2 regions of the Virgibacillus sp. Bac332 genome follow, and region 1 is predicted to be linked to the other one. Evidence: a T-box and tRNA genes for the amino acid it is inferred to sense, from the RefSeq annotation. Region 1 holds a T-box; the other holds one or more tRNA genes.

What was found. The T-box of region 1 lies ahead of argS (arginine--tRNA ligase). A T-box ahead of a tRNA ligase gene usually reads a tRNA of that ligase, here a tRNA-Arg.
Region 2: it has a tRNA-Arg gene. The T-box ahead of argS (arginine--tRNA ligase) is inferred to sense a tRNA for this amino acid. The anticodon was not compared.

The regions. Positions count from the first base shown of each region.
Region 1 covers NZ_CP033046.1:2,110,453-2,121,301, forward strand. The annotation lists gene D9782_RS10125 (hypothetical protein) at 398-589, shown strand; gene D9782_RS10130 (hypothetical protein) at 1,063-1,335, shown strand; gene D9782_RS10135 (aspartyl-phosphate phosphatase Spo0E family protein) at 1,344-1,568, opposite strand; gene D9782_RS10140 (NAD(P)-dependent oxidoreductase) at 2,210-2,851, opposite strand; gene D9782_RS10145 (Rrf2 family transcriptional regulator) at 3,049-3,507, shown strand; T-box leader at 3,951-4,158, shown strand; gene argS (arginine--tRNA ligase) at 4,200-5,888, shown strand; partial or broken gene D9782_RS10155 (IS200/IS605 family transposase) at 6,842-6,946, shown strand; gene D9782_RS10160 (isochorismatase) at 7,164-7,646, shown strand; gene D9782_RS10165 (S66 family peptidase) at 7,711-8,745, shown strand; gene D9782_RS10170 (hypothetical protein) at 8,879-9,274, shown strand; gene D9782_RS10175 (SDR family NAD(P)-dependent oxidoreductase) at 9,558-10,301, opposite strand; gene D9782_RS10180 (SDR family NAD(P)-dependent oxidoreductase) at 10,316-10,849, opposite strand, start outside.
Region 2 covers NZ_CP033046.1:1,145,307-1,156,155, forward strand. The annotation lists gene lysS (lysine--tRNA ligase) at 1-615, shown strand, start outside; rRNA gene D9782_RS05410 (16S ribosomal RNA) at 1,794-3,359, shown strand; rRNA gene D9782_RS05415 (23S ribosomal RNA) at 3,770-6,688, shown strand; rRNA gene rrf (5S ribosomal RNA) at 6,838-6,953, shown strand; tRNA gene D9782_RS05425 (tRNA-Val) at 7,012-7,087, shown strand; tRNA gene D9782_RS05430 (tRNA-Thr) at 7,092-7,167, shown strand; tRNA gene D9782_RS05435 (tRNA-Lys) at 7,236-7,311, shown strand; tRNA gene D9782_RS05440 (tRNA-Leu) at 7,327-7,411, shown strand; tRNA gene D9782_RS05445 (tRNA-Gly) at 7,433-7,507, shown strand; tRNA gene D9782_RS05450 (tRNA-Leu) at 7,514-7,602, shown strand; tRNA gene D9782_RS05455 (tRNA-Arg) at 7,606-7,682, shown strand; tRNA gene D9782_RS05460 (tRNA-Pro) at 7,689-7,765, shown strand; tRNA gene D9782_RS05465 (tRNA-Ala) at 7,772-7,847, shown strand; rRNA gene D9782_RS05470 (16S ribosomal RNA) at 7,990-9,555, shown strand; rRNA gene D9782_RS05475 (23S ribosomal RNA) at 9,966-10,849, shown strand, end outside.

The DNA.
Region 1 (10,849 bases):
ACAGATCGCCCTAAGCTAAATTATCATCGGCTCGCAAGCTCACCGTAATTCCTTTATCTTCGTTGACTCGCTCCAGTCGCTCCGTTTCTAATCAGGCGCTTGCGCTTTTGTTCTAAGTTAAGAAAGTATAAAATCAGTGCAATGACTGCGTTAAGCCAAGTAGTTATTTTGAAATGTTTGATGTGTATTGGCAATGCTCCGACTAATTACTTCGCTTTCCGCGGGCACGGCCTCAACTAACTTTGCAAAGAAGAACACGTTGCAAAGTGGATTTTCGGCTCGCGCTAATCCCGCAGGAGTCTACGTAATTAGTCTCCGCTATGAGAATGTGCAACAATTCTTGTCATAAGTAATAGGTTGACTTTTTTTACAATGGGTAAAGTGAAAATCGTTATCCGTGAGTATAAAAGCAGCTGTGTTACTTCATGCTAGCGTTGTAGAGCCTGATAATAGCGAAGGCCGGCCACTTCAACTCCTGTGGGAAATGTTTGACCTGAAGATCCACTTTTTTGAGCGGGTTTTGCTAAAAAAGTTAGCTGAAGGACAAACCCCACGGAAAGGGAAGTGGGCAGCCGGAGTGATTCCATAATAGCTACTAGAGGAAGCGTAAATCTGAGCATGTAGTGATAAGGACTGAGCGAATTTTGCTCAGTTTTTCTTATTAATAAATAATTTGACTCCGGCAGGAACAGCACGAGTCCGAAGCTCCCTTGGTAACGTGTTTTTATTTATCGAGTTAGCTGAGACCGTGCCCGCTGAAAGCGCGTATATTTTCACGGTGCGGCGATGATCCCCCTATTGATAACATGATTATTCGTATTTTGAGTAAAGAAGTTGTGTTTTGTCCTATCCTCTCTATCTCACAGATAACTGGTAGTAATATCCCTACTTCAAGCAATTAAGTGAAATCAATATTGATAAGTGGGGGATAACAATCCCCCAACTGATTGAAGCTTTAGTTTATCACACCAAGATAGGACGCAATGCTTAACTCAAGCTCTAGAGCATATATTTATGTGAATCGGATAAGCTAAAAGAAATATCTAAGTGGAGTTGATAAATTTGAAGTTTACTGGTCAGCTTATTTCTGGTGATTTAGATCTAGAAACAAATGAATTTGAGTGGAAGCAGTTTAAACAGTTATCTACGGAATCTGTTCTCACCGAATATCAATTGAACAAGCTGCATGATTATTTGAATCAAACCAATAATGAAACTGGTCAAGTATTAACGCTATATGATCAAATGCCAATCTATTTAAAACAAGAGGATGTTAACCAGATTTTAGATGATTTAGAAAAGATTCGATCTATGTATACTACAGGGAATGAATGAAAAGTCATTCAGTTCATTCCTACAACTAACCCGACAAGATATAATTTTTTCATGCTTGTTTGCATATTTAAAAGGGAATCGAGCTGTTGGCTGCAACGGATGGTTCTGCTATCTGTTAATCCATACTTTAAACCAAGCTCAATCATCTCTCTTTTCTTACTATCAATTCTCTTACTTAAATTAGTAGATTTTGATTCAATAATTTCCATCTTCTTAAATCTTCCTTTCATCATTAACAAATTGTTAGGGCGTAAGTCTCAAACACACAAAAATAAGTATGATTATTTCCGTGATAAAATGCAATAGATTCAACAAAGAAAGTCAAAAGGTTGTGAAATTCGACAGTGTTTACACGCATTTTGGCCCACAGCAAATGAAAAATAGTTAAGAAAACAAAGGGTATTATGTACCATAATTACAATAAAATACCTTATATAGAAATAATAGGAGTATATTTTAAATGTAAGAGTATATTTTTAAAAAATAAAAATGATGGTCCGTACAACTAAGCTCTCTGTAGTGGCTGGTAAGCCCCCTCGCGTTGACACTATCTGGGTTTAACAATGTCTTTTTATGATAGGATAAGGTAACCTTCGGCAGCGATAATATCGTACGCAGAAAAAAGTGTTCTTTTTTAAAAGGAGGCTACGTATATTACCGGAGATAGCGAAGTGTATTGTTCTCCATCAGAATGGACAGAGTTTTTAGTTTATGTCCTCTATACCATCTTCTAGATTTATATATAGATGACATGATTTAGATAAGATCTTTTCAACTGTTTACGTTCCCCCTTTTTATCCCACATATAAATGGAGCTGTTTTGTTTATTGATGGACAAAACAGCTCCACGTTCCGATCGTAATTGAGTTTATCTTTATTTAGCTTCTCCTACTACTGTAAAACGCTCATTTTCATGTTGAGGATTTTCGATTTCATCCACTACACTAATGGCATAGTCTGCATAGCTAATGTAACTTTCGCCTTTATTATTTAGCATCAGCGTGTCTTTCCCTAATCGGTATGAACCAGTCCGTTGACCTTCTGGATCAAAGATGGCAGCAGGGCTAATATAGGTCCATTGAATCCCCGCTGTATTTTGTAGTTCTTTAAGGTTTTCTCCCATATTTGAAGCAGTAGGAAGGTATGCTTTCGGAAAATCAGGGGTATCTAATAAGAGCGTACTTTTATTTTCATCAGCAAATAAGCTTCCAGCTCCCCCAACCACTATTAATCGTGTATGTGGTGCTTGCTTTAGTGCGTTTATTAATACTCTACCAGCATCAATATGCTGGTGCTCCTCACCATGAGGTGCATTAAATGCATTAACTATGACATCATAAGGCTTTATATCTTCCGTTTTTATATCAAAAATATTTTTCTCGATTACGTTCACTGTATCATTCGATACTTTTTTAGCATCTCTTACGATTGCTGTTACATCGTGGTTTCTTTTTACGGCCTCCTTTAAAATAAGGCTTCCGGATTTACCGCTAGCACCAATAATTCCAATCTTCATTTATAACAACCTCCAGGAATGATTATTTGTAACTATTTATGTTACATGTAATAATATAAGTTACAAGTTTATTGTTGTCAAGCGTTAATAGCTTATTTTAATTATTTTTCCTATTAGGTTTAACGATTGTAACTCTTTTTATTACAACTTTGATCATATATAATTATAATAAATATCTATTAAAGGAATGAAACACTATGTCTATTAGTAGTCGCTTTGCTGTTGGTATTCATATATTATCTCTACTTGGAATTAACCAGGAAGATGTTAATACATCTGAATATATAGCTAAAAGTGTGAATACGAATCCCGTCGTTATAAGAAAAATTATAGGTATGCTTAAGAAAGCTCAGTTAGTAAACGTTCGCCCAGGTGTGGCTGGTGCCGAACTAGCCAAGGATTTATCTGATATCACCTTACTTGATGTATACAAGGCGGTTAATGTAGTCCAAGAAAAAGATTTATTTGGAAGACATGAAAGTCCAAACCCTTCCTGTCTTGTTGGAAGAAATATTCAAACGGCTATTGAGCCATTATTTTCATCCGCGCAGCGTGCATTAGAAAAGTCATTGGAAAATGTTACGATTCAGGATGTAGTTTCAGATATTTTAAAGCAGGAAGAATCCGTTGCTGGTCAAAATCAACGTGAGTGCTAACCAATAATCAGGTTACATTAAGGGTGAACATAGCAACGAGGAGGCGTAGAAAATGTCTCCCATATATAACTGGCAGTAAGCCCCCTGCCAGTTATATGTCCGATTGTTCAAAGGTCTCTTTAGGTCATATCCTTGTGGCATGAACAATAAGTGGGGGATAAACATGGTTATGCCACTCAAGCTGCACGATCTGTTCTGAACTACGTATTTGAAAAGCTGAAATTATAAAGAATTACCGCGACCTATCAGCCAGAAAATATGACGTCATGTACAGTGATGGAAAAGCTGGATATGCGAAGAGTAAGATTCTTTAATGCTTGTATCCCTCATGTTGATGAATGGTGAGATGAGTATTATTATGTACTTTTGAAGACAGAATGGTAAAAACCATCAAATCAAAATTGACAGTAAGCAGTAATTTAGGTATGATAACGAAAATAATAATTAATTCTGTGAAGAAGAGAGTAATTATGATAGTAACTAAAGCGAGTTAGGATATGGTGCGAGCCTAATAGTTACGTTGTAATGAACCGGACTTCTGAGAAGCCATCTTGAACATGAGTAGGGATGGACGGGTAATGATCGTTATACATTAAAGTCAGATTCTTAGGAATAATCAGGGTGGTACCGCGGGTAAATCTCGTCTCTATATGGAGGCGAGATTTTTTATTTAGATAAAAGGAGAGAGAGAAATGGAATTAAAACAAGTGTTTGCTAATGAAATTGTGAAACATTCTAATGAATTATTAACCCTATTAGACGTAAAGAAGCAAATTGAAATCCCTAAATATAATAAGCAAGGCGACTTAGCATTTCCATGTTTCGTTCTTGCCAAACATGTGAAAGAGAATCCCGCTAATACTGCTAAAAAAATCGCTATTAAAATGAAACATCCGCTTTTTGAACAAGTGGTTGCAAATGGACCTTATCTCAATTGCTTCCTAAATAAAACGGTAGTTAGTAAAAATGTAATGAATACTATATTACAGCAAGGAAGTAGATTTGGATCATTAAAAATAGGTAATGGCGAGAATATTACAATTGATTTTTCTTCTCCAAATATTGCAAAGCCTTTTTCTATGGGACATTTGCGCTCAACCGTGATAGGTAATTCCTATGCAAACATTTTAGAAAAATGTGGTTATAACCCGGTAAGAATTAATCATCTTGGTGACTGGGGTACGCAATTTGGAAAACTAATTGCTGCTTATTATTACTGGGGAGATGATGAGCAAATTGAGGTAAATCCAATTCAGGAGTTACTAAATCTTTATGTGAATTTTCATAAAGAAGCTAATAACGATCAATCCTTAGAGACTGAAGCAAGAAAGTGGTTTTTAAAATTGGAAAAAAGGGATGTTAAAGCAACAAAGTTATGGAATTGGTTTAAGGAAGAATCATTAAAAGAATTTAAAAAGATATATGACTTGCTTGACGTATACTTTGATTCCTATGATGGAGAAGCATTTTATAATGATAAAATGGATGAAACAGTAAATATATTAAAGTCTAAAGGTTTGTTAACTAAGTCCGATGGAGCAGATGTTGTTCGTCTTGATGAACATGATTTGCCACCCTGTCTTATCAAAAAATCAGATGGTGCAACACTTTATGCTACGAGAGACTTAACTGCTGCAATTTATCGTTATAACAAGTATCAATTTGCAAAATCTATTTATGTCGTAGGACACGAACAAAGCTTGCATTTTCAACAAGTGTTCCTAGTACTTAAGAAACTAGGATTAAATTGGGCAGGGAATATGCAACATTTACCTTTTGGATTTATTCTAAAAGATGGTAAGAAAATGTCTACTAGAAAAGGAAAAGTGGTTTTATTAGAGAAAGTGTTGGAAGAAGCAGTGATGTTAGCAGCAGAAAAAATAAAAGATAGAAATCCCAACCTAGAGAACCAATCAGAAATTGCCAAAGATGTTGGTATCGGTGCTGTTATATTTCATGATTTGAAAACAGATCGACAACATAATGTAGAGTTTTCTCTTGAAGAAATGCTTCGGTTTGAAGGAGCAACAGGGCCATACATTCAGTATACACATGCACGAGCATGCTCAATATTACGTAAGAGTGAAAAAGTTATGGCGGGAAATATTATAGGGTTAGAGGAAGAAAATAGCTGGTCGGTAATCAAACAGTTATATAATTTTCCATTTAATATTCAACATTGTCTTGATCAAGGAAAGCCATCTATATTAGCAAGTTATTTATTAGACCTTTGTAGAGAATTCAACAAATATTATGCTAATCAACAAATATTAACTGAAGATGAACAACAAGAGCAGAGAATTGCACTTGTCCACTGTACTGCGGTCGTAATTAAAGAAGGATTGCGCCTATTGGGAATAAAAGCACCAGAACAGATGTGACTTCTTCCATTATTAATGGTTTAGAAAACAGTTTGCTATGCCGAGGGTTCTGAGAGTTATAGTCTGGTAATGGTAAGTATCACATATCGGAGCCTATCGAGTATTTTCCTGCAGTCTACGTGTATACCCAATGATTTGCCGATACGGACCATTTCTCTAAATTCTGGATTTTTATCCCACATATCATTGGCAGTAAGATCCCCTCTTCAAGCAATAAAGAGAAACCAATATATGCATAAGAGGGGGATCGGATGTCAGTAAATGTCCGATTGGTTCAAAGGCGGCCTTTAGCTCATACCCTTGCGATACTTACAATCAGTGGGGGATAAACAAAACCCCCAACTGATTGAAGTTTCACTATATATCCAAACAGAACGGTTATTAATCCGTGTTTTTTGACAGGAAGACTGGCAAGCTGTTTACGCATATACTTCAAATGAGCAGGTTATGAAAAATATTTAACTGAAGGCGTTTTTAAGTAAAGGATTCGAAAGTGGTGTCGCGGGTAAAGAGGCTAAGACAAAAGAATGAAGAAACAATAAAAAACGAACGGTAAGTTTAAATTGGAATAATTAATTTAGTACCTGAAATAGGCGAGACTCCGGCAGGAACAGCACGAGTCCAAAGATCCACTTGGTAACGTGTTTTTCTTTACCAAGTTAGCTGACTGAGGCCGTACCCACGGAAAGCGAGTATAGTTTCACGGTGCGGCGATAATACTCCTATTGATAATATGATTATTCATTTTGAGTAAAGACGTTGTGTTTTGTCCCAGCCTTTTTTTATTACTTCTTTAAAATCCAAAGGCTCTGCCTGAGTAAAAATGAACTTTGTAGGGTTGTAAAAGAAAAATCTCCAAAGGTTATAATAGAAAATGGTCGCTAACGAGAGGAGATCAACTCTTGTTGAGTAACATTATTTATCACAACACAATGTGAAATGGTAAGTACCGTATCGTGTTTATTCTAAAGTATAGACAAAAAGTTATATACGGAAAGTTACGAAGAGATATAAGTCCAATTTTACGAAGATTATGTGAAATGAAAGATGTAGAAATTCGATCATCGATCATTTATCTCACCTTCCTGTGTATTGAATTATATAGAAGATTAAAAGAAAATACAGACTAATATTGAAATTATTAAAATGTTATAATGAAGATGAACAAGCTATCTTACATGTAATAAAATCAGAAAAATACTAATTTACACAAAATTATTTTAGGGATTAGAGATTGTGTAGAAGCATCGTTCTGTTATTTATATAAGGAAAGGAATGAGGTTATTGATCGAACTATCGGAAAGTTATCAAAAAAGGCCAATTCGTTTTCTAGAATTATGGGAGATCAACGATTGGAAAATTAAAATGTATGGCATTTCCTATAAAAATGATCTCCCGAGTCATGACTTAATTAGCAAGGCTAAAGAAATAGCACAGCAAAGCTTGCCTGTTCCTGCAATTACTGAAAATCGGTATGGAGCTGGTTTTGTCGGCGTTCACGATGGCAAGGATGCTAATTTTATATTTGTCGATTGGTGGTCAAATGAAAATGAGCTTCAACATCATGTATACATATCTACCAAGGAGGAGCCAAATATGTTTAAAGAATATACTAATACAAGCTTAATTGCATGCTGTTGGGATCTTAAGCTAATGAGCTTTGAGAGGGATAGCTGGGTGGATACGGTTCTGAATCATCCATCAGGTCAACCTAGTGTGGAGGAATATTTACAGAAGCAATTAAATGTTGATATATAAAAAAGTCTCGTGCAGCAATACATACGAAAGGTAACTCTCTCAGAAAAGTCAGGGTGGTGGTTTTATGTTAAAAAAGCCAGAAATGTTAAAAAAGGGAGATCGTATTGCTACTATAAGTCCGAGTTGGGGAGGTGCTGGTGATCCAGAATTAAGACGCCGTTATGAGCAGGGAGTCAAACGTTTGGAAGATGTATTTGGTTTAGAAGTGGTGGCTATGCCTAATAGCCTAAAAGGTTCAGATTATGTATATAAAAATCCCCAAGCCCGTGCTAATGATATAATGACAGCATTTAAGGATAAGTCAATTAAAGCAATTATTGCCAACATTGGTGGAGATGATAGTATTCGATTGCTTCCCTTTATTGATTTTGACGTAATGAAAAATAATCCAAAGATTTTACTAGGATATTCAGATGTTACAATCCCACATTTGTTCTGTTATAAAGCAGGAATAACATCATTCTATGGTCCAGCGATTTTAACTGATTTTGCCGAAAATGTAGAAATGCACGCGTATACTGTTGAATCTATTAAACAAACGTTATTTTCACGAGAGCCTATAGGTGAAATTAAGCCAGCTAAAGCATGGACGAGTGAATATTTAGATTGGGCAGTTGAATCCAATAATCAGATACAAAGAACAATGCAACATAATAATGGATATGAATTGCTTCAAGGCTCTGAAGTGGTGTCTGGTAGATTAATTGGAGGGTGTATAGAAGTTTTGGAGATTGCAAAAGGAACAGAGCTCTGGCCTGCTAAGAAGGACTGGGAAGATAGTATTATATTCTTCGAAACTTCTGAGGTCAAGTCATCCCCAGATCTCTTGAAATCTTGGTTACGCAACTATGCGGCACAGGGTATTTTGCAGGCTGCTAACGGAATCGTTTTTGGGAAACCAAAAGATGAAGCTTATTTTGCAGAATATAAAGAAGTTATTCAGTTAGTCATGCAAGAGTATCAATTAGAAGATTTACCTATCCTTTATAACTTGAATTTTGGTCATACGGAACCCAAAATCGTTCTACCATATGGGGCGATGGCTGAAATTAATTGTGATCGTCAAATATTCACCATTCTGGAAAGTGGTGTGAAATAGCATCTTTAAGAGTAACGTAAAACAAGTTCAAGATGTAATAAAAATTGATGAACGGCATTTCTTCGTCCCATTTATTACAGAAAATCAAACGTATTCAGGAAGTTACTGGGAATGGAAAAGAAATCAATGGAAATTGAATTGGGTTAAGATTAATCTCCGACCACGTGTGTTAAAAATAGAGGAGAATAATCCCGAAACGTATTATTTTGTATGGAATTTAGATCCTCGTGACCAAGTGGCAGCATTGGATTTTTTTCTGAAGAAAAAACGAGGCTATTCTGGAACTAATTATCATCCAGCCATACAGATGAAGGATAAAATATCGCTTGATACGTCTTCTTATGGTATACGTAAATTGCCAAATGATTGGAAAAGCATGATTGAGGAAATAAAAACATTCGAAGCGACTAAAGCGACGAATACATTTAATAGATTTATTTTCGAGCATCATCTAAGATTTGGCTGGGTTCCATATGATAATCATCATAAAGTGACAGATATTACTTATTCGCTCAATGGATCTGGATAATCTGTAAATAATGAAGAAAATTTTGAGCGTATGTTTCATTTTTCGTTAACAGATTTAGAAATTGCCCACTAAAAGACTCGTCATTGCTGGACTGGTAGTAACTAGTATGTAAAATAGAAACGGCACTGGCCCTTAGACTAATCCATACTATAATTGGCGTGTGAAACTCATATGGAAGTCTGACATAGCTAGTTGTGCTTTTAAAGCAGTTATTGGGACAGGTCGTTTCTATGAATATTCTACTAAAGCATTGTTAACATTACGCTTTATGTTTATTTTTAGCTTATTGCGCAGTATAGCCACCGTCTACTAATAGAGTTGTTCCAGCAATAAATGAGGCATCGTCACTTGCTAAAAACAACACGGATTTAGCAACTTCTTCTGCTTTACCCAGTCTTCCCATTGGATGGAGACTAACAAGATGGTCCTTTACTTCTGGCGAAGATTTGGCGATTAATGGAGTATCAATGTACCCTGGGCAAATAGCATTAACACGTATGCCTTCTTTGGCGTAAGCAATACCTAATGTTTGGGTAAGTAGTTTTACACCACCTTTTGCTGCGGAATAGGCGGTTACACTATCCTTCCCTACGAAGCTGTGAATGGACCCGCTATTTACAATAACTCCACCATCCTCCTGCTGCCGCATTTGCTCAATGGCGTATTTATCGGAAAGATAAACGCCTGATAAATTAATATCAATTGTTTTTTTCCACTTATCGTAGGATAGCTCATGGATATTTGCGTCATTCGCAATTCCAGCATTTGCAAACATAATGTCCACTCTGCCAAAATGTCGTACCGTTTGATTAATCATATTTTTTGTATGTTCCTCGTTGGAAACATCGGTTTTTATAAAGATGGTTTCATATCCTTTTTGATTCAGCTCATCCGAGATTTCTTGACCATGGTCTGAAAAGTCCGCTATTGCTACTTTAGCACCTTCCTGTACAAATAATCGCACAGTTGCTTCTCCAATACCGCTAGCGCCACCAGTAATAATTGCTATTTTTTCTGCTAATTTCATTTGAAAAACTCCTTTTAGTTTACTGTTGCTCCACCATCAATTACAAACTCAGCTCCTGTTGAGAAGGAAGCATCATCTGAAGCAAGAAATAGCACCATTTTAGCTACTTCTTCAGGCTTTCCCATTCTTCCAAGTGGATAGGTTTTGTCTAATTCTTCTTTGGAATGACCAGTTTGTTCAGTTGCATAGTTAGCCATTGCTGTCTCAATATAACCGGGATGGATAGAATTTACGCGCACTCCAGTATTTGCATACTCCATAGCAATATCCTTCGTCATTATACGTACAGCACCTTTGCTAGCTCCATATAGAACATGGCCTGGCGCACCGTTAAGCCCTGCTACAGAGGAAGCATTAATGACAGACCCACTTTTTTGTTTTGCCATTACTGGAACAGCATGTTTCATACCCAAGAATACACCAGTAACGTTAATCGACATAAGACGGTTCCATTCTTCTAATTCAGTTTCTACAAGTGGTTTAATAATATAGATGCCAGCATTATTAAATAACACATCAATTGTGCTGAAATGGTTTATAGTTTCATT
Region 2 (10,849 bases), 970 kb from region 1:
CATATTGCGAAAGAAGTACTTGGTTCTACAACGGTAGCGTATGGAGATTATGAAATTAATCTAGAACCAGAATGGACAAGGCTACACATGGTTGACGCGGTTAAGAAGAAGACGGGTGTAGATTTCTGGAAGCATATGACTGATGAAGAGGCTCGGGCATTAGCGAAGGAGCATGGAGTTGAAATAACGGATACTATGACTTTTGGGCATGTAGTTAATGAATTCTTTGAACAAAAAGTTGAAGAAGGACTAATACAGCCTACGTTTATTTACGGTCACCCTGTAGCCATTTCTCCTTTAGCTAAGAAAAATAAAGAGGATGGTCGTTTTACCGATCGATTTGAGTTGTTTATTGTTGGCCGTGAACATGCTAATGCATTTAGTGAGCTAAATGACCCAATTGATCAACGTGAACGTTTTGAAGCACAGGTGAAAGAACGTGCAGAAGGAAATGACGAAGCCCATCTTATGGATAGTGATTTCTTAGAAGCGTTAGAATACGGAATGCCACCAACGGGTGGTCTGGGTATAGGTATTGATCGTTTAGTAATGTTATTAACGAATTCCCCGTCTATTCGGGATGTGTTATTGTTCCCGCAAATGCGGAATAAATAGATGGTTAGCAGAGAAAGTGGATTATTCCCTTTCTCTGCTTTTTTATAAGTGCGCCAGGCATGGCGACTATCTAGGTGGTGAAAGTCCACTGTGGAGGTACACATCAACCAACCACTAGAGAAGCGCAAGGTGTTTATCGTGAGAAGTCAGTCGACGCCATAGTAGTGATGAAAAAAATCATGAAGGGCTGAACCATTTATAGTGACGCCATGAAATGCACGAAGGATAGACTTCTGAATGTGTTAATGATGAAAGTATGAGCGTATCTCAGGAGGATAGTCAAAATAGAAGTGTTCTTCGTCACGTGAAAGGAAAGGAGAAACGAGTGTGGGGCAAAGAGGTATTCCTTTTGTCTTAGACCGTTATCTAAAAGTACACACGGAGATATAAATTGAACCGCCGTATACGGAACCGTATGTACTGGTGGTGCAAGAGGGGCGAGAAGTTCTTAGCTTCTCCCTCTACTCGATTTAGGAAGGTATATAATTTGTCGCACCCAGAAACGAAGTGACTTTACGAATCGCCTTACGATAAATCATCATCGGCTCGCAAGCTCACCGTGCTTCCTTTATCTCCGTTGACTCGCTCCGTTTCTATTCGGTCGCTTGCGTTTTTTCTCCCTATATATAGAAGATTAACGTTTAATGGTTACGTTGTACAAAGCATAATTCAAACGATATTCACGTTTTATTTAGTTGGAATTGGGTACATTATTTATAATAGATAACGAATTAAAATAGGCTTATTTAAATATTAGAATTTAATAAAGAGTACAAATTAATATTTTGTCTTATTTTCTTTACAAAACCCCTTGATTTCATATTACAAACGTGGTAAATTTAATAACGTTGCTTCACAAGGCAACTGCCAATGCAATTCATAAAATGAATAAAAAAAGTGTTGACACTCAATGCTTTGCATGGTATATTAATAAAGTCGCCAATTTGAACAGCGAAAAAGTTAAGTAAAAAAAGTTCTTGACTTGAGTTGATCAAACTGGTATAATGAAAGAGTTGCTGTCGAAAAAGCAGCAAACTAATTTGCTCTTTGAAAACTGAACAAAACAACCAGTATGTCAAGAGAAAAACATGCAACTGTTTTTTCTTAAAAATAACCAGAAGGAAACTTCTGGAGCAAGCTAAGACATCATAATTAACGGTGTTAATTATGAACAAACTTTTTTGGAGAGTTTGATCTTGGCTCAGGACGAACGCTGGCGGCGTGCCTAATACATGCAAGTCGAGCGCGGGAAGCAGGCAGATCCTCTCCGGAGGTGACGCCTGTGGAACGAGCGGCGGACGGGTGAGTAACACGTGGGCAACCTGCCTGTAAGATTGGGATAACCCCGGGAAACCGGGGCTAATACCGGATAATACTTTTCGTTGCATAACGAGAAGTTGAAAGGCGGCTTTTAGCTGTCACTTACAGATGGGCCCGCGGCGCATTAGCTAGTTGGTAAGGTAACGGCTTACCAAGGCGACGATGCGTAGCCGACCTGAGAGGGTGATCGGCCACACTGGGACTGAGACACGGCCCAGACTCCTACGGGAGGCAGCAGTAGGGAATCTTCCGCAATGGACGAAAGTCTGACGGAGCAACGCCGCGTGAGTGATGAAGGTTTTCGGATCGTAAAACTCTGTTGTCAGGGAAGAACAAGTGCCGTTCAAATAGGGCGGCACCTTGACGGTACCTGACCAGAAAGCCCCGGCTAACTACGTGCCAGCAGCCGCGGTAATACGTAGGGGGCAAGCGTTGTCCGGAATTATTGGGCGTAAAGCGCGCGCAGGCGGTCCTTTAAGTCTGATGTGAAAGCCCACGGCTTAACCGTGGAGGGCCATTGGAAACTGGAGGACTTGAGTACAGAAGAGGAGAGTGGAATTCCACGTGTAGCGGTGAAATGCGTAGAGATGTGGAGGAACACCAGTGGCGAAGGCGACTCTCTGGTCTGTAACTGACGCTGAGGTGCGAAAGCGTGGGGAGCGAACAGGATTAGATACCCTGGTAGTCCACGCCGTAAACGATGAGTGCTAGGTGTTAGGGGGTTTCCGCCCCTTAGTGCTGAAGTTAACGCATTAAGCACTCCGCCTGGGGAGTACGGCCGCAAGGCTGAAACTCAAAAGAATTGACGGGGGCCCGCACAAGCGGTGGAGCATGTGGTTTAATTCGAAGCAACGCGAAGAACCTTACCAGGTCTTGACATCCTCTGCCAATCCTAGAGATAGGATGTTCCCTTCGGGGACAGAGTGACAGGTGGTGCATGGTTGTCGTCAGCTCGTGTCGTGAGATGTTGGGTTAAGTCCCGCAACGAGCGCAACCCTTGATCTTAGTTGCCAGCATTTAGTTGGGCACTCTAAGGTGACTGCCGGTGACAAACCGGAGGAAGGTGGGGATGACGTCAAATCATCATGCCCCTTATGACCTGGGCTACACACGTGCTACAATGGATGGAACAAAGGGCAGCGAAGCCGCGAGGTCAAGCAAATCCCATAAAACCATTCTCAGTTCGGATTGCAGGCTGCAACTCGCCTGCATGAAGCCGGAATCGCTAGTAATCGCGGATCAGCATGCCGCGGTGAATACGTTCCCGGGCCTTGTACACACCGCCCGTCACACCACGAGAGTTGGTAACACCCGAAGTCGGTGAGGTAACCTTTTGGAGCCAGCCGCCGAAGGTGGGACCAATGATTGGGGTGAAGTCGTAACAAGGTAGCCGTATCGGAAGGTGCGGCTGGATCACCTCCTTTCTAAGGATAATTACGGAACGCGAACCATTCTTTACGAATGGTTTGTAAGGACATACTTGGTTGTTTGGTTCAGTTTTGAGAGAGTAAATGATGTCTCTCAAGGGTGAAAGGATCTTCTGTTAAGATCCGTCACGTCCTGTGACGAACGCAGAAGTCACCACATCCTGTGGAAGTTTGTACCTTGAAAACTAAATAAGAGTAACAACGACATCAAACTAAAAGCGGAAGCGAATGTTTAGCGATGTACAGACTGGACTGACTCGCAGGAGATAAAGGAAACACGATAAACGTAAGTGAATCGATGTTGACTTATCGTACGAAGAGGAAGGAAGTCATGCTAATCGCTATGAGCGGAAGCTAGAAAACCAAAAGTTAAGGCGATAAATAAGTACGCTTATTCATAGAAAGCTAGTTAAGTGAATAAGGGCGCACGGTGGATGCCTTGGCACTAGGAGCCGATGAAGGACGGGACTAACACCGATATGTCCCGGGGAGTCGTAAGTAGACGTTGATCCGGGAATTTCCGAATGGGGGAACCCACTGTTCGTAATGGAGCAGTACTTCTATCTGAATACATAGGGTAGAGGAGGCATACCCGGGGAACTGAAACATCTCAGTACCCGGAGGAAGAGAAAGCAAACGCGATTTCCTGAGTAGCGGCGAGCGAAACGGAATTAGCCCAAACCAGAAGGCTTGCCTTCTGGGGTTGTAGGACACTCCATTGGAGTTACCAAGAAATTCTTTAGATGAAGCGATCTGGAAAGATCCGCCATAGGAGGTAAGAGCCCTGTAATCGAAAGAGAATTTCCTCCGGAGTGGATCCTGAGTACGGCGGAACACGTGGAATTCCGTCGGAATCCGGGAGGACCATCTCCCAAGGCTAAATACTCCCTAGTGACCGATAGTGAACCAGTACCGTGAGGGAAAGGTGAAAAGCACCCCGGGAGGGGAGTGAAAGAGAACCTGAAACCGTGTGCCTACAAGTAGTCGAAGCCCGTTAATGGGTGACGGCGTACCTTTTGTAGAATGGACCGGCGAGTTACGATCGTATGCAAGGTTAAGTGGAAGACACGGAGCCGCAGCGAAAGCGAGTCTGAATAGGGCGACATAGTATGCGGTCGTAGACCCGAAACCGTGTGATCTACCCATGTCCAGGGTGAAGGTCAGGTAACACTGACTGGAGGCCCGAACCCACGTATGTTGAAAAATGCGGGGATGAGGTGTGGGTAGGGGTGAAATGCCAATCGAACACGGAGATAGCTGGTTCTCTCCGAAATAGCTTTAGGGCTAGCCTCAAGGAACGAGTACTGGAGGTAGAGCACTGATTGGACTAGGGGCCCTCACCGGGTTACCGAATTCAGTCAAACTCCGAATGCCAGCTACTTTGCCTTGGGAGTCAGACTATGGGTGATAAGGTTCATAGTCGAAAGGGAAACAGCCCAGACCGCCAGCTAAGGTCCCAAAGTATACGTTAAGTGGAAAAGGATGTGGAGTTGCTTAGACAACCAGGATGTTGGCTTAGAAGCAGCCACCATTTAAAGAGTGCGTAATAGCTCACTGGTCGAGTGACTCTGCGCCGAAAATGTACCGGGGCTAAACGTATCACCGAAGCTGCGGATTGTTCTTACGAACAATGGTAGGAGAGCGTTCTAAGTGCTGTGAAGTCAGACCGTGAGGACTGGTGGAGCGCTTAGAAGTGAGAATGCCGGTATGAGTAGCGAAAAAAGAGTGAGAATCTCTTTCACCGAATGCCTAAGGTTTCCTGAGGAAGGCTCGTCCTCTCAGGGTTAGTCGGGACCTAAGCCGAGGCCGAAAGGCGTAGGCGATGGACAACAGGTAGATATTCCTGTACCACCTCATGAGCGTTTGAACGATGGGGGGACGCAGAAGGATAAGGAAAGCGCACCGATGGATGTGTGCGCCCAAGCAGTGAGGAAGTCGAATAGGCAAATCCGTTCGACGATTTCAAGCTGTAACGGGGAGGGAAATAGAGTACCGAAGTTCCTGATTTCACACTGCCAAGAAAAGCCTCTAGTGAGTTCATAGGTGCCCGTACCGCAAACCGACACAGGTAGGCGAGGAGAGAATCCTAAGGTGAGCGGGAGAACTCTCGTTAAGGAACTCGGCAAAATGACCCCGTAACTTCGGGAGAAGGGGTGCTCCTCTGCCGAGGAGCCGCAGTGAATAGGCCCAAGCGACTGTTTAGCAAAAACACAGGTCTCTGCGAAGCCGAAAGGCGAAGTATAGGGGCTGACACCTGCCCGGTGCTGGAAGGTTAAGGGGAAGCGTTAGCACTTTTGTGCGAAGCGTAGAACCGAAGCCCCAGTAAACGGCGGCCGTAACTATAACGGTCCTAAGGTAGCGAAATTCCTTGTCGGGTAAGTTCCGACCCGCACGAAAGGTGCAACGACTTGGGCACTGTCTCAACGAGAGACCCGGTGAAATTATACTATGTGTGAAGATGCACATTACCCGCGACAGGACGGAAAGACCCCGTGGAGCTTTACTGTAGCCTGATATTGAATGTTGGTACAGCTTGTACAGGATAGGTGGGAGCCATCGAATCGTGAGCGCTAGCTTACGTGGAGGCATCCGTGGGATACCACCCTGGCTGTACGAACCTTCTAACCCAGGACCGTGATCCGGTTCGGAGACAGTGTCAGGCGGGCAGTTTGACTGGGGCGGTCGCCTCCCAAAAGGTAACGGAGGCGCCCAAAGGTTCCCTCAGAATGGTTGGAAATCATTCGCAGAGTGTAAAGGCAGAAGGGAGCTTGACTGCGAGACCTACAAGTCGAGCAGGGACGAAAGTCGGGCTTAGTGATCCGGTGGTTCCGCATGGAAGGGCCATCGCTCAACGGATAAAAGCTACCCCGGGGATAACAGGCTTATCTCCCCCAAGAGTTCACATCGACGGGGAGGTTTGGCACCTCGATGTCGGCTCATCGCATCCTGGGGCTGTAGTCGGTCCCAAGGGTTGGGCTGTTCGCCCATTAAAGCGGTACGCGAGCTGGGTTCAGAACGTCGTGAGACAGTTCGGTCCCTATCCGTCGTGGGCGTTGGAAGTTTGAGAGGAGCTGTCCTTAGTACGAGAGGACCGGGATGGACACACCGCTGGTGTACCAGTTGTTCCGCCAGGAGCATAGCTGGGTAGCTACGTGTGGCAGGGATAAGTGCTGAAAGCATCTAAGCATGAAGCCCCCCTCAAGATGAGACTTCCCATCACTTCAAGTGAGTAAGATCCCTCAGAGATGATGAGGTTGATAGGTTCGAGGTGGAAGCGTGGTGACACGTGGAGCTGACGGATACTAATCGATCGAGGACTTAACTAACTTCTTTTGGTTGTCGTTGAATGATCTCTTATTTAGTTTTTAGGGTACAAAAAAATCCTTGCATTTTCTCAGGAAACTGCATATAATATAACTTGTCCTTAAGAAGAAGGACGTTCTGAAACAACACAGAACGATCTACATCCTTTAGGTCTGGTAGCAATAGCGGAGAGGTCACACCTGTTCCCATGCCGAACACAGAAGTTAAGCTCTCCAGCGCCGATGGTAGTTGGGGCTTTGCCCCTGCAAGAGTAGGACGCCGCCAGGCATTATACTTAATTTTTAATTCAAAACGCAATTTATTTATGCGTTGCACATAGTGCATCGGAGGATTAGCTCAGCTGGGAGAGCACTTGCCTTACAAGCAAGGGGTCGCAGGTTCGAGCCCTGCATCCTCCACCATAAAGCCGGCCTAGCTCAACTGGTAGAGCAACTGACTTGTAATCAGTAGGTTGGGGGTTCAAGTCCTCTGGCCGGCACCATTTTCATTATACTTGTTAATTATGTACGAGTTATTAGTTCGCTAGAACTTCTAGAATTAAAAATTTATGAGCCATTAGCTCAGTCGGTAGAGCATCTGACTTTTAATCAGAGGGTCGGAGGTTCGAATCCTCCATGGCTCACCATAATAATATAATTTTGCGGGTGTGGCGGAACTGGCAGACGCGCTAGACTTAGGATCTAGTGTCTTCGGACGTGGGGGTTCGACTCCCTCCACCCGCACCATTCATAAAAATATATTGTATTGCGGAAGTAGTTCAGTGGTAGAACATCACCTTGCCAAGGTGGGGGTCGCGGGTTCGAATCCCGTCTTCCGCTCCAAGCCAAGCCGGGGTGGCGGAATTGGCAGACGCACAGGACTTAAAATCCTGCGGTGGGTTTCCACCGTGCCGGTTCGAGTCCGGCCCTCGGCACCATAAGCGCCCGTAGCTCAATTGGATAGAGCGTTTGACTACGGATCAAGAGGTTAGGGGTTCGACTCCTCTCGGGCGCGCCATTTTTTCGGGAAGTAGCTCAGCTTGGTAGAGCACATGGTTTGGGACCATGGGGTCGCAGGTTCAAATCCTGTCTTCCCGACCATTATATGGGGCCTTAGCTCAGCTGGGAGAGCGCCTGCCTTGCACGCAGGAGGTCAGCGGTTCGATCCCGCTAGGCTCCACCAATATTTGCTCTTTGAAAACTGAACAAAACAACCAGTATGTCAAGAGAAAAACATGCAACTGTTTTTTCTTGAAAATAACCAGAAGGAAACTTCTGGAGCAAGCTAAGACATCATAATTAACGGTGTTAATTATGAACAAACTTTTTTGGAGAGTTTGATCTTGGCTCAGGACGAACGCTGGCGGCGTGCCTAATACATGCAAGTCGAGCGCGGGAAGCAGGCAGATCCTCTCCGGAGGTGACGCCTGTGGAACGAGCGGCGGACGGGTGAGTAACACGTGGGCAACCTGCCTGTAAGATTGGGATAACCCCGGGAAACCGGGGCTAATACCGGATAATACTTTTCGTTGCATAACGAGAAGTTGAAAGGCGGCTTTTAGCTGTCACTTACAGATGGGCCCGCGGCGCATTAGCTAGTTGGTAAGGTAACGGCTTACCAAGGCGACGATGCGTAGCCGACCTGAGAGGGTGATCGGCCACACTGGGACTGAGACACGGCCCAGACTCCTACGGGAGGCAGCAGTAGGGAATCTTCCGCAATGGACGAAAGTCTGACGGAGCAACGCCGCGTGAGTGATGAAGGTTTTCGGATCGTAAAACTCTGTTGTCAGGGAAGAACAAGTGCCGTTCAAATAGGGCGGCACCTTGACGGTACCTGACCAGAAAGCCCCGGCTAACTACGTGCCAGCAGCCGCGGTAATACGTAGGGGGCAAGCGTTGTCCGGAATTATTGGGCGTAAAGCGCGCGCAGGCGGTCCTTTAAGTCTGATGTGAAAGCCCACGGCTTAACCGTGGAGGGCCATTGGAAACTGGAGGACTTGAGTACAGAAGAGGAGAGTGGAATTCCACGTGTAGCGGTGAAATGCGTAGAGATGTGGAGGAACACCAGTGGCGAAGGCGACTCTCTGGTCTGTAACTGACGCTGAGGTGCGAAAGCGTGGGGAGCGAACAGGATTAGATACCCTGGTAGTCCACGCCGTAAACGATGAGTGCTAGGTGTTAGGGGGTTTCCGCCCCTTAGTGCTGAAGTTAACGCATTAAGCACTCCGCCTGGGGAGTACGGCCGCAAGGCTGAAACTCAAAAGAATTGACGGGGGCCCGCACAAGCGGTGGAGCATGTGGTTTAATTCGAAGCAACGCGAAGAACCTTACCAGGTCTTGACATCCTCTGCCAATCCTAGAGATAGGATGTTCCCTTCGGGGACAGAGTGACAGGTGGTGCATGGTTGTCGTCAGCTCGTGTCGTGAGATGTTGGGTTAAGTCCCGCAACGAGCGCAACCCTTGATCTTAGTTGCCAGCATTTAGTTGGGCACTCTAAGGTGACTGCCGGTGACAAACCGGAGGAAGGTGGGGATGACGTCAAATCATCATGCCCCTTATGACCTGGGCTACACACGTGCTACAATGGATGGAACAAAGGGCAGCGAAGCCGCGAGGTCAAGCAAATCCCATAAAACCATTCTCAGTTCGGATTGCAGGCTGCAACTCGCCTGCATGAAGCCGGAATCGCTAGTAATCGCGGATCAGCATGCCGCGGTGAATACGTTCCCGGGCCTTGTACACACCGCCCGTCACACCACGAGAGTTGGTAACACCCGAAGTCGGTGAGGTAACCTTTTGGAGCCAGCCGCCGAAGGTGGGACCAATGATTGGGGTGAAGTCGTAACAAGGTAGCCGTATCGGAAGGTGCGGCTGGATCACCTCCTTTCTAAGGATAATTACGGAACGCGAACCATTCTTTACGAATGGTTTGTAAGGACATACTTGGTTGTTTGGTTCAGTTTTGAGAGAGTAAATGATGTCTCTCAAGGGTGAAAGGATCTTCTGTTAAGATCCGTCACGTCCTGTGACGAACGCAGAAGTCACCACATCCTGTGGAAGTTTGTACCTTGAAAACTAAATAAGAGTAACAACGACATCAAACTAAAAGCGGAAGCGAATGTTTAGCGATGTACAGACTGGACTGACTCGCAGGAGATAAAGGAAACACGATAAACGTAAGTGAATCGATGTTGACTTATCGTACGAAGAGGAAGGAAGTCATGCTAATCGCTATGAGCGGAAGCTAGAAAACCAAAAGTTAAGGCGATAAATAAGTACGCTTATTCATAGAAAGCTAGTTAAGTGAATAAGGGCGCACGGTGGATGCCTTGGCACTAGGAGCCGATGAAGGACGGGACTAACACCGATATGTCCCGGGGAGTCGTAAGTAGACGTTGATCCGGGAATTTCCGAATGGGGGAACCCACTGTTCGTAATGGAGCAGTACTTCTATCTGAATACATAGGGTAGAGGAGGCATACCCGGGGAACTGAAACATCTCAGTACCCGGAGGAAGAGAAAGCAAACGCGATTTCCTGAGTAGCGGCGAGCGAAACGGAATTAGCCCAAACCAGAAGGCTTGCCTTCTGGGGTTGTAGGACACTCCATTGGAGTTACCAAGAAATTCTTTAGATGAAGCGATCTGGAAAGATCCGCCATAGGAGGTAAGAGCCCTGTAATCGAAAGAGAATTTCCTCCGGAGTGGATCCTGAGTACGGCGGAACACGTGGAATTCCGTCGGAATCCGGGAGGACCATCTCCCAAGGCTAAATACTCCCTAGTGACCGATAGTGAACCAGTACCGTGAGGGAAAGGTGAAAAGCACCCCGGGAGGGGAGTGAAAGAGAACCTGAAACCGTGTGCCTACAAGTAGTCGAAGCCCGTTAATGGGTGACGGCGTACCTTTTGTAGAATGGACCGGCGAGTTACGATCGTATGCAAGGTTAAGTGGAAGACACGGAGCCGCAGCGAAAGCGAGTCTGAATAGGGCGACATAGTATGCGGTCGTAGACCCGAAACCGTGTGATCTACCCATGTCCAGGGTGAAGGTCAGGTAACACTGACTGGAGGCCCGAACCCACGTATGTTGAAAAATGCGGGGATGAGGTGTGGGTAGGGGTGAAATGCCAATCGAACACGGAGATAGCTGGTTCTCTCCGAAATAGCTTTAGGGCTAGCCT